DNA from 2 places in the Tessaracoccus palaemonis genome. Region 1 is predicted to be linked to the other one. Evidence: predicted binding sites of a transcription regulator. Region 1 holds the regulator's gene; the other holds the start of a gene.
The links. Region 1 encodes LexA, which represses DNA repair genes until DNA is damaged. Its sites were predicted from a motif close to TCGAACANNTGTTCGA; they were not measured.
Positions count from the first base shown of each region.

Region 1 (7,439 bases):
CCATCGCGGAAATGTGCGGCAACGGGCTGCGGGTCTTCGCGCGGCACCTCATCAACGAGCAACTGGTGACAAGCGGATCCTTCGACGTCGCGACCCGGGCCGGGGTCAAGCATGTCGAGATCGGCCACCAGGGCCTCATCAGCGTCGGCGTCGGGCGCGTGACGCTCCTCGACGAGCCCGTCCAGGTCACCGCGGACGGTCGCACCTGGAATGCCAGGAAGGTCAGCGTCGGCAACCCGCACGCCGTCGCCTTCGTCGACGACGGGGTCCTCGACGACCTGCCCCTCCACGAGGCACCCGCCTGGGAGCCGGCCTCCGCCTTTCCCGACGGCGTCAACGTCGAATTCGTGCACGTCGACGGGCCGGGCCGGCTCGGCATGCGCGTGTACGAGCGCGGCGTCGGCGAGACCCGGAGCTGCGGCACCGGGGTCGTGGCGTCCGCCGCCGCCTACCGGGCCGCAAGCGGACACGAGGGACCGGTCCAGGTGCACGTGCCCGGGGGAGACCTCGAGGTCACATTCGACGGCGACGAGGCCACCCTCACCGGGCCCGCCGTGATCATCGGCCGCGGAGAACTCTGGCTCTGAGCTTTGACTCGTCGGTGCTGCCTGGGAGAATGGGCGGATCATGACTCATGACCCCGATGTACACGTCGACACAGACGTTGAAGAAGAACAGCTCGATCTCGAGGCCCGTCACTCGCTGAAGCGCGTGGACGGCCTGCGGACCGAGCTCGAGGACGTCACCGAGGTCGAGTACCGCCAGCTGCGCCTCGAGCGTGTCGTGCTCGTCAGCGTGTGGACCAGCGGGACGCAGGAGGATGCCGACAACGCGATGGCCGAGCTGAAGCTGCTCGCCGAGACCGCGGGCTCCGAGGTGCTCGATGCCCTCGTCCAGCGCCGCAGCCACCCGGACCCCGCCACCTATGTCGGCCGCGGCAAGGTCGAGGAGGTCGCCGAGGTGGTGCACGCGACCGGCGCCGACACGGTGATCTGCGACGGCGAGCTCGAGCCTGCCCAGCTGAGGAACCTGGAGGACCGGATCAAGGTCAAGGTGGTCGACCGCACCGCCCTGATCCTCGACATCTTCGCCCAGCACGCCAAGAGCGCCGAGGGCAAGGCCCAGGTGGAACTGGCGCAGCTGCAGTACCTCAAGCAGCGGCTCCGCGGCTGGGGCGGCAACCTGTCCCGGCAGGCCGGCGGCCGTGCCGCCGGCGGCGCCGGCATCGGCGGCCGCGGACCCGGTGAGACGAAGATCGAGACGGACCGCAGGCGCATCGGATCGCGCATCGCCATCCTGCGGCGGCGCCTGCGCGCCATGGACGCCACGCGCGAGGGCAAGCGCGCCGAGCGCCACCGCAACCAGGTGCCGTCCGTCGCGATCGTCGGGTACACCAACGCGGGCAAGTCGTCGCTGCTGAACCGGCTCACGGGTGCCGGGGTGCTGGTCGAGAACGCGCTGTTCGCGACCCTGGACCCCACGACGCGGCGCACGGAGACGGCCGACGGCCGCATCTACACGCTCACCGACACCGTCGGCTTCGTCCGCCACCTGCCACACGACCTGGTCGAGGCCTTCCGCTCGACGCTGGAGGAGTCGGCCATGGCCGACCTGCTGGTGCACGTGGTCGACGCCTCCGACCCCGACCCGGCCGGCCAGATCGCGGCCGTCCGGACCGTCCTGACGGAGATCGGCGCCTCCAGCGTCCCCGAGCTGCTCGTGCTCAACAAGGCGGACCTGGCCGACGAGGGGACGCTGCTCGCATTGCGCGGCTCCTTCCCGGGCGCGCTGATCGTCTCGGCGCAGACGGGCGAGGGCATCGACGCGCTGTCGGCGGAGATCGACGAACGGCTGCCCCGCCCGGAGGTCGAGCTGCGCGTGCTGCTGCCCTATGACCGCGGCGACCTGGTGGACCGCATCCACAGGACCGCGCGGATCGTCTCCCTGGAGCACACCGGCGAGGGCACCCAGATCCACGCCCGCGTCCGCCCCGACCTCGCCGACGAGCTCGCCCCCTACCGACGTGACTGACCCCGGCGCGATCCTCGCGGCCGCCGTCGGCACCATCGGGGGCCAGGCGCGCCCCGGGCAGCAGCTGATGGCCGACGCGGTGGCCGAGGCCATCGTCGACGGCACCCACCTCCTCGTGCAGGCAGGCACGGGCACGGGCAAGTCGCTGGGCTACCTCGCCCCCGCACTCGCCCGGATCATCGACTCGGGCGACCGGGACCGCGTCGTCGTCGCCACCGCGACCCTCGCCCTGCAGGCCCAGCTGGCCACCAAGGACATCCCCACGGCGCTCGACGCCGCGCAGGCCGTCACGGGGAAGAGGCCGAAGGCCGCCATCCTCAAGGGCCGCACCAACTACGCGTGCCTCTACAAGGTGCGCGGGGGCGGCCCGCTCGAGCAGGACTCGCTGCTCGGAGCCGAGTCCCTGGTCGAGGCCGCCGCCTCCGGCCGGGGCGACGACGTCGGACGGTTCGGCGCCGAGGTGCTCGCCCTGCGCGAGTGGGTCGAGGAGGAGGCCCAGCGCGAGGGGCTCGCCGACCGCGACGACGCGCCGTCGCACACGGCACGGGGCTGGGCGCAGGTGTCCATCCCCACGCGAGAATGCCTCGGCGTGGCCAGCTGCCCGTTCGGCAACGAGTGCTTCGTCGAGCGGTCCCGCGAGCAGGCCCGTGACGCCAGCCTCGTCATCACCAACCACGCGCTGCTCGCCATCAACGCCATGCACGGCGGCACCGTGCTGCCCGAGCACGCCGCGCTGATCGTCGACGAGGCGCACGAGCTCGTCAGCCGCATCACCACCGCCGCGACCGACGAACTGACGCCCGGACTGGTCGAGCGGACGGCGCGCCGCTGCCTGGCCTGGCTCGACGACGATCTCGGTGCGGACTTCCTGACGCAGGCCGACGACATCCGCGAGGCCCTCGACGAGTCTGAGGCCGGCCGGGTGACGGCCACGTCCGCGCCGCTCGTGCGCGCCGCCGAGGCGCTGCGCGACGTCGCACGCAGGGTTGTCAGCGCGCTCGGGAAGGGCGACGGCGACAAGAGTGCCCCCGACCCCGACCGGCAGCAGGCCGCCTCCGCAGCGCAGGAGGTCTTCGACGTCGCCGAACGCATCGCCAAGCTGGCCGACGTGGACGTCGTGTGGGTCTCCCACTCCGAGATCGTCGGGGCCGCCGCGTATGTCGCGCCGCTGAACGTCGCCGGGCTGCTGCGTGAGCAGGTGTTCGCCGAGACGCCGACGGTGCTGACGTCCGCCACCCTGTCGCTCGGCGGGTCCTTCGAGCCTGCTGCCGCAAGCGTCGGACTGAGGGCCGCGGACCGCGTGGCGGCCGGGGCCGAGGCACCCGACCCGCTCGCCTGGCGCGGGCTGGACGTCGGCTCGCCGTTCGACTACCGGCGCCAGGGCATCCTGTACGTGGCGAGGAAGGGCCCCGAGCCCGGCCGCGACGGGCTGCGGGAGGAGACGCTCAGGGAGATCGCCCAGCTCATGTGGGCCGCCGGCGGGCGCACGCTCGGGCTGTTCGCGTCGCGGCGCGCGGCCGAGCAGGCTGCCGAGTGGTGCCGCCGTGAGCTGCCGGACCTGACGATCCTGTGCCAGGGCGACGCGCAGCTCTCGGAGCTGACCGCGCGCTTCGCGGCGGAGCAGGACACGAGCCTGTTCGGCACCATGTCGCTGTGGCAGGGGGTTGACGTGCCGGGGGAGACGTGCCAGCTCGTCATCATCGACAAGATCCCGTTCCCACGCCCCGACGACCCGCTCATGCAGGCCAGGAAGAGGGCGGTCGACGACGCGGGCGGCAACGGCTTCATGTCGGTCGCCGCGACGCACGCCGCCCTGCTGTTCGCGCAGGGCACCGGGCGCCTGATCCGACGCTCGACGGACCGAGGCGTCGTCGCGGTGCTGGATCCGCGGCTGGTCACCAAGCGCTACGGGTCGTTCCTGAAGTCGTCCCTGCCCGACTTCTGGCTGACCACCGACGGCGACGTCGCCGTCCAGGCGTTGCGCAGGCTCCGCGGCGAGGAGTAGCGCTCAGAGTCGGCGCATGACGGCGACGACCTTGCCCATGATGCTGGCGTGCGTGCCGTCGATGGGGGAGTAGTCGGGGTTGTGCGGCAGCAGCCACACGTGCCCGTCTTTGCGCTGGAACGTCTTGACGGTGGCCTCGTCGTCGAGGAGCGCGGCGACGATGTCTCCGTTGACGGCGTCGCTCTGCTGCCGGACCACGACCCAGTCCCCGTCGCAGATGGCGGCGTCGATCATCGAGTCGCCCCGGACCTCGAGCATGAAGACCGTGCCCTCTCCGACCAGCTGCTTCGGCAGCGCGAAGACGTCCTCGATCTCCTGCTCGGCGAGGATCGGCCCGCCGGCGGCGATGCGGCCGACCAGCGGTGTGGGGACCGACGGGGCCGTCGAGTCGTAGGACTGCTCCGGCGTCAGGGCTGCTCCCAGCCCCGGGGCGGGCGTCTCGACGCCGGTCTCGTCGTCGGGCAGCTTCACGACCATCGCGCGGGGGCGGTTGGGGTCGCGACGCAGGAAGCCCTTGTCCTCGAGGACCTTCAGCTGGTGGCTGACGGACGAGGTGGACGCCATGCCTGCGCGCTTGGCGATCTCGCGGATGCTCGGCGGGTAGCCGACGGCCTCGATGGATTCGCGGATGACGCGCAGGATCGCGACCTGGCGCATCGTCAGCCCGTGTCGGTTCTCCGGGCCGTCGGGAAGCTCGGAGATGTCTCCGAGCTGGGTCCTCAGCTGGGCGTTACTCGGGCGTCCTCGGCGGGGGTTCGTGTCAGCCATGTACAGATGTTAGCCCCGCTCGGAACAGGTGTTCGATAAGACGCGCCGTGTCGTCGGATCAGAAACTGTCGGTGGCCCCTGTTTGAGTGATCCGTGTCGCAGCAGCGACACGCCGGAGAAGAAACTTCGAACAGCTGTTCCAATGTGGCCTCCGGCGGGTTATAGTTTGATTCGAACAGACGTTCTAGGCTTCACGAAGGGAGAGGTCCCATGACCGCTTCGACCACCACCTCGTTCACGGTTGTCGGCACCGGCGACCGTCGCCGCGTCGTCACCCCGGCCGGCCGGCCCGACCTCCGCCTGCCCCGCGCCCACGCGCCGCGCCCCGTCGCCCCTGGTCGCGTCGGCTCCGTGTCCTCCTGTGTTGCGCCCCGTGTCGAGGCGCCCGCCCCGTCGACCCTGTGGCTCAAGATCAAGGTGGCCGCCGTCGGCGCGCTGGCCATCGCCGGCGTGGCCGCCTCGGCGTCCTCGTTCATCGCCATGGCCCAGCCTGATCCGGCCACCGGGTATGTGGCCGGAGACCCCGCCTGGGCGCACGTCACGCAGCCCTGACGTGGCCGTGACGACCCGCTCGGCGGGTTGTCCACCGGCCCCTCCTGGCGTAGGATCACAACATCTAGTGGCCATGACGCGCTTTGACCCCATAACTTGTGTTATTTCGTCGAGTGTGCCTGCCCGTGACCTACGACGACTGGACCGCACATGCACTGCCCGTTCTGCCGGCACGCCGACACCAAGGTGTCGGACTCCCGTGCGACGGAGGATGGCTCCGCCATCCGCCGCCGGCGGGTATGCCCGGCGTGCGGGCGGAAGTTCACCACGGTCGAGCAGATCGTGCTCACGGTCGTGAAGCGGTCGGGCGTCGTCGAGCCGTTCAGCAGGGACAAGGTCATCCGCGGGGTGTCCAAGGCGTGCAAGGGCAGGCCGGTCTCGGCGGCGCAGCTCGCCTCGCTCGCGCAGCGGGTGGAGGAGTCGCTGAGGGCCTCCGGGCAGGCCGAGATCCCAGCCGAGAGTATCGGCGTGGCCATCCTCGGTCCGCTCGAGGAACTCGACGCCGTCGCCTACCTCCGGTTCGCCAGCGTCTACCGCAACTACGAGTCGGTCGACGACTTCCAGCGCGAGATCGACGCCATCCGACTCGGCCAGGACGGGGCCCAGCCGCGGCTCGAGGCCACGCCTCCCGGGCTCGCGCAGGAACCGCTCATCAGCTGAGCTCCTGCCAATCAGCCATTCAGATCAACGAGTTTCGACACCAAGGGGTACATCATGACCGCGACCGCAGCGCGCTCCAACCGCCGCAAGTCCGACACCGGGTCCAAGGGACTCGCGATCTCCCGCGTCTTCACCACAAAGGGGGTGCACCCCTACGACGAGGTGGAGTGGGAGCGCCGCGATGTGGTGCAGACGAACTGGAAGACCGGTGAGACGGTCTTCGAGCAGAAGGGCGTGGAGTTCCCGTCCTTCTGGAGCGTCAACGCCTCCACGATCGTCACGACAAAGTACTTCCGCGGCGCGCTCGGCACGGCGCAGCGGGAGGACTCGCTGAAGACGCTGATCGACCGGGTCGTCAAGACCTACACCAAGGCCGGCGTCGAGTACGGCTACTTCGGCACCGACGCCGATGCCGAGATCTTCGAGCACGAGCTCACGTGGATGCTGCTCAACCAGTACTTCTCGTTCAACTCCCCGGTCTGGTTCAACGTCGGCACCCCGGCCCCGCAGCAGGTCAGCGCCTGCTTCATCCTGTCGGTCGACGACTCGATGGAGTCCATCCTCAACTGGTACAAGGAGGAGGGCTTCATCTTCAAGGGGGGCTCGGGCGCCGGCCTGAACCTGTCGCGGATCCGCTCGTCCAAGGAGCTGCTGAGCTCGGGCGGCAACGCCTCCGGGCCCGTCTCCTTCATGCGTGGCGCCGACGCCTCGGCCGGCACCATCAAGTCCGGCGGCGCTACGCGCCGCGCCGCGAAGATGGTCGTCCTGGACGTCGACCACCCCGACATCGAGGAGTTCGTCGAGACCAAGGCGCGCGAGGAGGACAAGATCCGCGCGCTGCGCGACGCCGGCTTCGACATGGATCTCGGCGGCAGGGACATCACGAGCGTCCAGTACCAGAACGCCAACAACTCGGTGCGCGTCAGCGACGAGTTCATGAACGCGGTCGTCGACGGCACGCCGTTCGGCCTGCGCGCCCGCATGGACGGCTCGGTCATCGAGGAGGTCGACGCCCGCAACCTCTTCCACAAGATCGCGAAGGCCGCCTGGGAGTGCGCCGACCCCGGCCTGCAGTACGACGACACCATCAACGCGTGGCACACCAACCCCGCCACCGGCCGCATCACCGCGTCGAACCCCTGCTCCGAGTACATGAGCCTCGACAACTCGTCGTGCAACCTCGCCTCGCTGAACCTGCTGAAGTTCCTGGGCGACGACGGCGCGTTCGACGCCGAGCTGTTCGTCAAGGCCGTCGAGCTCATCATCACGGCCATGGACATCTCGATCTGTTTCGCGGACTTCCCGACCGAGTCGATCGGCGAGACCACACGCAACTTCCGCCAGCTCGGCATCGGGTACGCCAACCTCGGCGCGCTGCTGATGGCGATGGGCAAGGGCTACGACTCCGAGGGTGGCCATTCGA
Region 1 covers NZ_CP079216.1:1,273,436-1,280,874, forward strand. Annotated here, with positions in the region: gene dapF (diaminopimelate epimerase) at 1-587, shown strand, start outside; gene hflX (GTPase HflX) at 628-2,031, shown strand; gene KDB89_RS05735 (ATP-dependent DNA helicase) at 2,024-4,036, shown strand; gene lexA (transcriptional repressor LexA) at 4,040-4,804, opposite strand; gene KDB89_RS05745 (hypothetical protein) at 5,015-5,356, shown strand; gene nrdR (transcriptional regulator NrdR) at 5,507-6,016, shown strand; gene KDB89_RS05755 (vitamin B12-dependent ribonucleotide reductase) at 6,071-7,439, shown strand, end outside.

Region 2 (7,439 bases), 840 kb from region 1:
AATGCACCACAACCCGATAGGGGGACCCCATGGCGCTTTCTGAACAGGAACGCAAGCTGCTGGAGCAGCTTGAGGCGTCCCTCATGGCTGAGGACCCGAAGCTCGCGGACACGCTGAGCGGCAACGCCGAGGTCCGCGTCCACCGCCGCAGGGCCGCCTTCGCCGGCCTGGGGTTCGTGCTCGGCATTCTGGTCCTGCTCGGTGGCGTCCAGGTGCACTGGACCGTCAGCGTCCTCGGGTTCCTCGTGATGCTGGCGTCCGCCCTCGTCGGGATCGGCTCCTGGCGCCGGGTCGGCGACGACGGCGGCCAGCCGGCCAGGCCGTCGGCCGGCCCCTCGAAGCCGACGCCGTCACAGGAGCCGACCTCAGACTTCATGGACCGCCTCGAGGAGCGCTGGCGCCGCCGCCAGGAGGGCGGCGACAACTAGGCCCCCTCGCGCACCTGGGCCTCGAGCCACGCGAGCAGCGACGTCAGCTGCGCGGGGTCCGCGCCGGTTGCCTCGGGGTGCCACTGCACCCCCACCATCGCCCGCGCCGGGTGCTCGATGCCCTCGATCAGCCCGTCGTGGCGCGCCCAGGCGGACGCGCGCAGCCCGTCGCCCAACGTGCGGACGGCCTGGTGATGTCCACTGCAGACCACGAGGTGCTCCGCGCCGACGGCGTCGGCCAGCCGCGTCCCGGGCAGGACGTCGACGTCGTGCCGGAGCATCTCACCCTGACCGTCTGCCACGCGGTGCTCGTCGGCATTGGTCAGATGAGGCTCGAGCGTTCCGCCGAAGGCGACGTTGAGCAGGTGCAGCCCGCGGCAGATGCCCAGCAGCGGGATGCGGTCGGCGTGGCAGGCCTGGATGACGGCCAGCGACCGGCGGTCCGCCGTCGCAAGGTGGTCCCCCGAGCCGGGGTACTCGGCGCGTCCTCCGTAGTACCGGGGGTCCACGTCGTGTCCCCCGAGCAGGACGACGGCGTCCGTGTCCGCCAGCGCCGCGTGCCAGTCGTGGTCGCTGCAGTCCTGCAGGCCGAGCAGGGTGGTACTCCAGCCGTCGTCCGCGGCCGCCCGCACCGTGTTCTCCGCGAGCCCGGTCAGCAGTTCGCCGAACCAGCCTTGTTCGTAGTGGGTTGCTGGAGCCAGGATGAGCAGCTTCATGGCTCGATCCAACCGGGCAAAGGTTGCGATCGCGTGTCGGCCGCTTAACGGTTGACGCTTCGCGTGTAAATCCCCCGTGCCGCGCTCCGCCCCTACTCCGCGCCGGTTGTCACCGCAGGGCGGCGCGTCAGGCGGGCACGCCGGAGGGCGTGCGGGCCGAACCGCAGCACGAGGTTGTCCGTCGCGGCATCGGCCTCCCCCCAGCCGCGGGCCGGGTCGTCGAGCGCCGGCTGCTCGTACGTGACGGACTTCGGCACGAGCTTCTCGGCCCGCACGCCGACCCGCCGGATCCGGGCCCGCTGCAGATTGAGTCGGCGGAACAGCCGCATGGCCTCGGCGTGGATGTCGTTCGTCCTGTCGGTGTAGGCGGGCAGTGTCCCGGTGCGGGTGATGGTGGTGAAGTCGGCGAACCGCACCGACAGCGTGACGGTCCGGCCCACCATCTGCTGCGCACGCATCCGGGAGGCCGTCCGCTCCGCCATCCGCAGGATCTCGGTGGCGACCAGGTCTGCGTCGTCGGTGTCGTGACCGAACGTCTCCTGCGACCCGACGCTGTGTTCGGCAGGCTCGCGGGCGAGCACCGAACGGTCGTCGCGTCCCCAGGAGAGGTCGTACAGCAACGACCCCTGCGTGTCCCCGAGCGCCCGGCACAACGTGGCCCTCGGCGTGCTGGCGATGTCGCGGACGGTGTCGAGCCCCAGGCGGTGCAGCTTGGTGGCCGTCGCCTCCCCCACCCCCCAGACGGCCTCGACGGGCAGCGGGTGCAGGAACGAGACGACATCGGAGGCGGGCACCCGCAGCATGCCGTCGGGCTTGGCATGGTTGGAGGCGAGCTTGGCGATGAACTTGCTCGGCCCCATGCCCACCGAGCAGGGCACGCCCTGCTCGTCGGCTATCTGCGCGCGGAGGCCGGCCGCGACCTCGTCCGGGTCCCCGCCGAGCCTGCGCATGGCGGTGGTCAGGTCGAGGAAGGCCTCGTCGATCGAGGCCATCTCCACGCGGTCCGTCACGGTGTCGAAGATCTCCTCGATGCCGGCGGATACCTCCCCGTAGTGGTCGAAGTCCGGCGGCACGACGGCGACCTGCGGGCAGAGCCTGCGGGCCCGGCTCGACGGCATGCCTCCCGCGATGCCGTACCGGCGGGCAGGGTAGTTGGCCGACAGCACCACGCCCCGCGTGGAGCCGCCGACGAACATCGGCACCTCCCGGAGCTCCGGGTGCCTCGCCATCTCGACCGAGGCGTAGAACGCGTCCATGTCGACGTGTGCGATCAGTGTCATCTCATCTCCCTGAACTTCCCGGGCTGGAATGCCACAGCTTGCGCGGCGCCTCGGCCGCTCCGGTGCCGGACGGCTTGACGTCGGCGTACGGCGACTGGGTGAAGCCGCTGGCGTGTACGAGCACCCGACGGCGCCCCATGCCGCCCGCGCGGGTGGCATGCAGCGGGTCCGGCGGCGGCTCGAAGCCCTCGGGGGCCGGGTCGTCGGCCGCGGCGCCCTGCTCCGCGGCCGACGCCGGGGCCCGATCGTCCTGCTCCCAGGTGCCGACGAGCGAATACCCCTGTGGCACCTCGGCGAGGATGTCGTGCACTGCGGCGAGCGCCCCGGCCTCCCCGACGCCGGAGTCCAGCGCGTCGCGCCAGGCCCGGTCGAGGGCGCCGAGGTCCCAGGCCCCCGTGGCCCGGATCGAGACCCCACGCGCCCCGGTGCGGCGGACCAGCCCCCGTACGAGCAGCAGCCAGGTGTCGAACACCGTGGCCGCGTACGGCCCCTGCACGTCCTCGAAGAAGGTGGTGTCGACCGGGCCCGTCGAGTCGTCGAGCGTGAGGAAGATCACGCGACGACCGGAGCGGACGGGAGGGGTCTGGGTCGCGACCTTCACGCCGGCGACCAGTACCTCGGAACGGTTGCGCTGGTCGAGCAGCGTCCGCGAGCTGACCGCGCCGAGCGCCCTGAGCAGCGGCAGGTAGCGCTCCATGATGTGCGCGGACGCGTCGAGCCCGAGGATCTCCAGCTCGGCCCTCAGCCGCTCCTCGTCGTCCATCTCGGGCAGCCCGGTGGCGACGACGTCCGCGGTGGGGTCGGCGCCGCCGTCGCCGAAGTCGAGGACGCCCTGCACCGACTGCGCCACCCGGTCGGCGGCCCTCCGCTGCGCGCGGGCCTGCTCGGCCGGGTCGTCGCCGGGCGCCGGCAGGGCGCGGCGGCCGCGCGCGCGGCCGAGCGCCCGCTCGTCGGCCCGACGGGCGCGCTGCAGGTCGGCCAGCGCGAGCAGCAGGTCGCGGCGCGTGATCCGCCCGCGACGGGCCACGTCCGCGCGGCGCCCGATGCCGTAGAGGGAGTCGAAGGCCCCGGCCAGGATGAGGTTCTCGACGACGGGGGCCGCGGCTCCCGCACGGGCCCAGAAGTCGCTGAGCGACACGAAGGGCTGCCCGGCGACGATCCTCTCGATCTCGTCGGCGGCGATGCCCTTCACGTCGGCCAGCGCCAGCCTGATCCCCCACTCCTCGTCCCCGGCTGCCCGTTCGGCGCGGTACTGCCCGACGCTGCGGTTGATGTCCAGGCCCAGCACCGCGAGGTCGAGGCGCCGCGCCTCCTCGAGCAGGAGACGCTTGGGGTACATGCCCGGGTCGTGCGTCAGGACGCCGGCGAGGAAGTGCGCCGGGTAGTGCCGCTTCAGCCAGGCGGACTGATACGTGGGCAGCGCGAACGCGGCCGCGTGGGCCTTGCAGAACCCGAAGGACGCGAACGCGGAGAGGATGAACCAGATCTGGTCGATGGTCTCCTCGGCGTAGCCGCCCTCGCGGGCCAGCGGATAGAGCCACTGCCTCACCCGCTCCTGCCCCTCGGGGTCGCCCAGCGCGCGGCGCACCTCGTCGCCCTGGGCGAGCGAGCAGCCGGTGACGATGGAGATGATCTGGATCAGCTGCTCGTGGAAGACCACCACGCCGCAGGTCTGCTCGAGCACGGGGATGAGGCTGGGGTGGAGGTAGTCCGGCTCGACCCAGCCCTGCCTGGCGTCCAGGAAGGGGGTGACCATGTCGGACTTGACGGGGCCGGGGCGGAACAGGGAGATGTCGACGATGATGTCGTTGAAGTTCTCCGGGCCGAACTTGCCGACCAGCTCCCGCTGCCCGGGGGACTCGATCTGGAAGCAGCCGAGCGTGGCGCGGTGGGCGATCATGTCGTACACCGCCGGGTCATCGAAGGGCGCGAGGTCGTCGATGTCGGGCCGGGCGAGGCCCGTGCGCGTGATCTCGGTCAGCGCGTGCGCCATCGCGGACTGCATCCGGATGCCGAGCACGTCGAGCTTGAGCAGGCCGATGTCCTCGACGTCGTCCTTGTCGAACTGGCTCATCGGGTAGCCGCCATAGCTGGCCTCGAGAGGGGTCCGCTGCCCGAGCGAGGAGTCGCTGAGGATGATGCCGCACGGATGCAGGGCGATGTGGCGTGGCAGCGAGTCGAGGGACTCCACCAGCGAGAACAGGACGTCGAGGCGTTCCTGCCCCAGGCCCGCGGCGCGCAGCTCCGGCAGGTCCCGCAACGCGGCGCGGGCGTCGCGGGCACGGATGTGCGGGAAGGCCTTCGCCATGGCGTCGATCTCCACGGGGGCGAGGCTGAGCGCGGCGCCGACGTCCCGGACCGCGTGCCGCACCCGGTAGGTCTCGATCATCGCGACGCACGCCACCCGCCTGCCACCGAAGTGCCGCAGGATCTCGTCGTAGATCTCGGTGCGGCGGGCGGACTCGACGTCGAGGTCGATGTCGGGCAGCGCCTGCCGCAGTGGCGAGAGGAACCGTTCGAGGAGCAGCCCGTAGGCGAGCGGGTCGACGCCGGAGACGCCCAGCGCGTAGTTGACGAGGCTGCCGGCGCCAGACCCGCGGGCGGCGCACCGGATGCCCAGCCCGCGGATGAGGCCGACGACGTCCGCGACGGTCAGGAAGTAGGACTCGTAGCCGAGGTGCCCGATGACGGCGAGTTCGTCGTCGAGGCGGTCGAGCACGTCGCGGCCGGGGGCGCCGTAGCGGGAGTTCAGCCCGGCCTCGCAGCGGGCGCGCAGCGCGGCGGGGGCCAGTTCGCCGGTGGTGCCCAGAATCTCGAACTCCGGCAGCCGGATCTCGCCGAGCCCGACGTCGCCGACCGGGTCGAGCGCCGAGCGCTCCGCGAGCTCCACCGTGGCCCGCAGCAGGGACTCCCCGGAGCCGCGACCCGCGAGCCTGGCCGCCTCGTCGGCCGCGACGCGCATGGCCTCGGCGGGCTTGAGCCAGCCCTCGGCGTTGCGGCGGTCGATGTTGCGCACGTCGAGCGGGACGAGCCGACGGGACGCGTCGAGCACGTCGAGGGTGGGTGCCTGGTCCCGGCGCGCCATCCGCACCATGTTGGTGAGGACCGCCCCCGCGCCGGCCCGGTCGGCCAGCGCGACCAGCCCGGCCGCCTGATGAGCCGACGCGCCCCCCCGGCCGCCGGTGTGGTGGTTGGTGGCGGCGAGCACGACCGAGCCGCCCAGTTCGTCGCGCCACCGACGCAGTTCGGCGGCCGCGCCGTCCATCCCGTCGGCGAGCAGCAGCCTGCCCACCTCGGAGTCGGCGCCGAGCAGTACCGTGACGTCGCGGCCTGCGCAGTGCGCGGCCACGGTCTCCAGGGTGACGACGGGCTCGGAGCGCTGCCCCGTCAGCTGCGCCGCGGTGATCAGCTCGCACAGCGTCCCCCACCCGGCCCGTGACGAGGCGAGCACCACGGCGCGGGGCAGCCGCTCGTCGCGGAGCTGCCCGCCGCGGGCCGCCGCCGTCCGCCGCGGCGGGCGCCACCCGGCGGGGCGAACGGCGAGATCGACGCCGACCACCGGCGCGATGCCTTCGCGCAGGCACGCCTTGGCGAACCGGACGGCGCCGTAGAGGCCGCCGCGGTCCGTGAGCCCGAGCGTGCCCATCCCCAACCTGGCCGCCTCGGCGACCAGCTGCGAAGGGTGGGAGGCGCCGTACTGGAACGAGTACCCCGACGCCACCCGCAGGTGTGCGAAGTCCATCAGTCGAACACCGCCTGCAGCACCCAGTCCTCGTCGCCGACGGTGCGGGCGAGCTCGTAGACGCCGCGGTGGCAGCCGTTGCCCGCCTCGACCCGCCAGACCTCCCGCTCCGCCGCCAGTTCCCCGCCGGAGCCGGCGGACTCCTCCCCGCGGGCTGCGCGGACCCGCTCGCTCTCCCACCACGCCGTGGCCCGGCTCCAGCGGGACTCGACCTTCTTGACCAGCAGCAGCCGGTCGCGCCAGATGAACTGCCGCGGCCTCCCGTCGAACAGCACACAGATGGGGTCCTCGTACATGCGCATGGCGGCCTCCTGATCTCCCCTGCCCACATTGATTCGAACAGGTGTTCGGTAGAGGGATCACTATAGATCCCTCCCCCGACAGGACCGCACCAACTCCGTCATTCTCCGCGAAGACCCTTGTCGCGCAGCGTTTCGCAGCCACGGCTATCCTCGGGTGCCATGGTGAGGGTGCGGGGCGCGACGCTGGCGGGGATGGCCGCGTCCGCCCGGCTGGCCCGGCTCGGGCACGAGGTGACCCTGGTGACCGACGGGGCCTCTCCGGCCGCCCTGCGCGACACGCTGCCCGACGTGATCCTCCTGCCCGCGGCCTGGCGGGACCTGTTCAAGAAGAGCGGCGCGCACCTCGTCACCGCCCTCAACGGCGCCGGGCTCGAACTCGTCGAGGCCCCCGCCGAGGTCCACACGCTCGCGGACGGCACCCGCCTGGAGCTGCCCACCGAGCGCGGCGCGCAGTGGCGGGCGCTGAGCGCCCAGTTGGGCGAGGACGAGGCCGCCCGCTGGCGCGACCTCGTCGACGACCTCGACGACGTGCTGGTCGCGTTCCGACGGCACGCGCTCGAGGGGACGCTCCCCGTCACCACCGCGGAGCAGCGCTCGTCGCTGTGGCTCGACAGGTCCCTCGGCGACGTGGCGGGTCGTCTCGGCAGCGGGCTGCGGGACCTGGTGCTGGCCTGCGGACCCGGCCCCGATGCCCCCGCCATCTCGGCCCTGCCGCTCTCGGTGGCGCGGACCTTCGGCCGCTGGCGGCTGATCCCCGGGGGCAACGGAGCCCTGGCGGACCTGCTCATCGCGCGGCTCGCCGAGCGCGGGGTGCGGATCGTCGACGCGGCCGACGGCCCCGTCGACCTCGACTGCACGGGTCACGGCGCCGCCCCGCGGACGGCCGCGGAGTGGCTCGCACGCACCCCCGTCGTCGGGGCCGACGGCAGGCTCCGCGCCTCGGCCGCCTCGCCGGCCGGGCCGGAGCCCTG
Region 2 covers NZ_CP079216.1:2,108,994-2,116,432, forward strand. Annotated here, with positions in the region: gene KDB89_RS09575 (SCO2097 family morphological protein) at 30-428, shown strand; gene KDB89_RS09580 (gamma-glutamyl-gamma-aminobutyrate hydrolase family protein) at 425-1,144, opposite strand; gene dinB (DNA polymerase IV) at 1,237-2,424, opposite strand; gene KDB89_RS09590 (DNA polymerase III subunit alpha) at 2,426-6,166, opposite strand; gene KDB89_RS09595 (DUF6504 family protein) at 6,166-6,468, opposite strand; gene KDB89_RS14660 (phytoene desaturase family protein) at 6,628-7,439, shown strand, end outside.
Region 2: KDB89_RS09595 (DUF6504 family protein) is a predicted target of LexA. The motif match lies at 6,502-6,517, and genes of this name have one in related genera.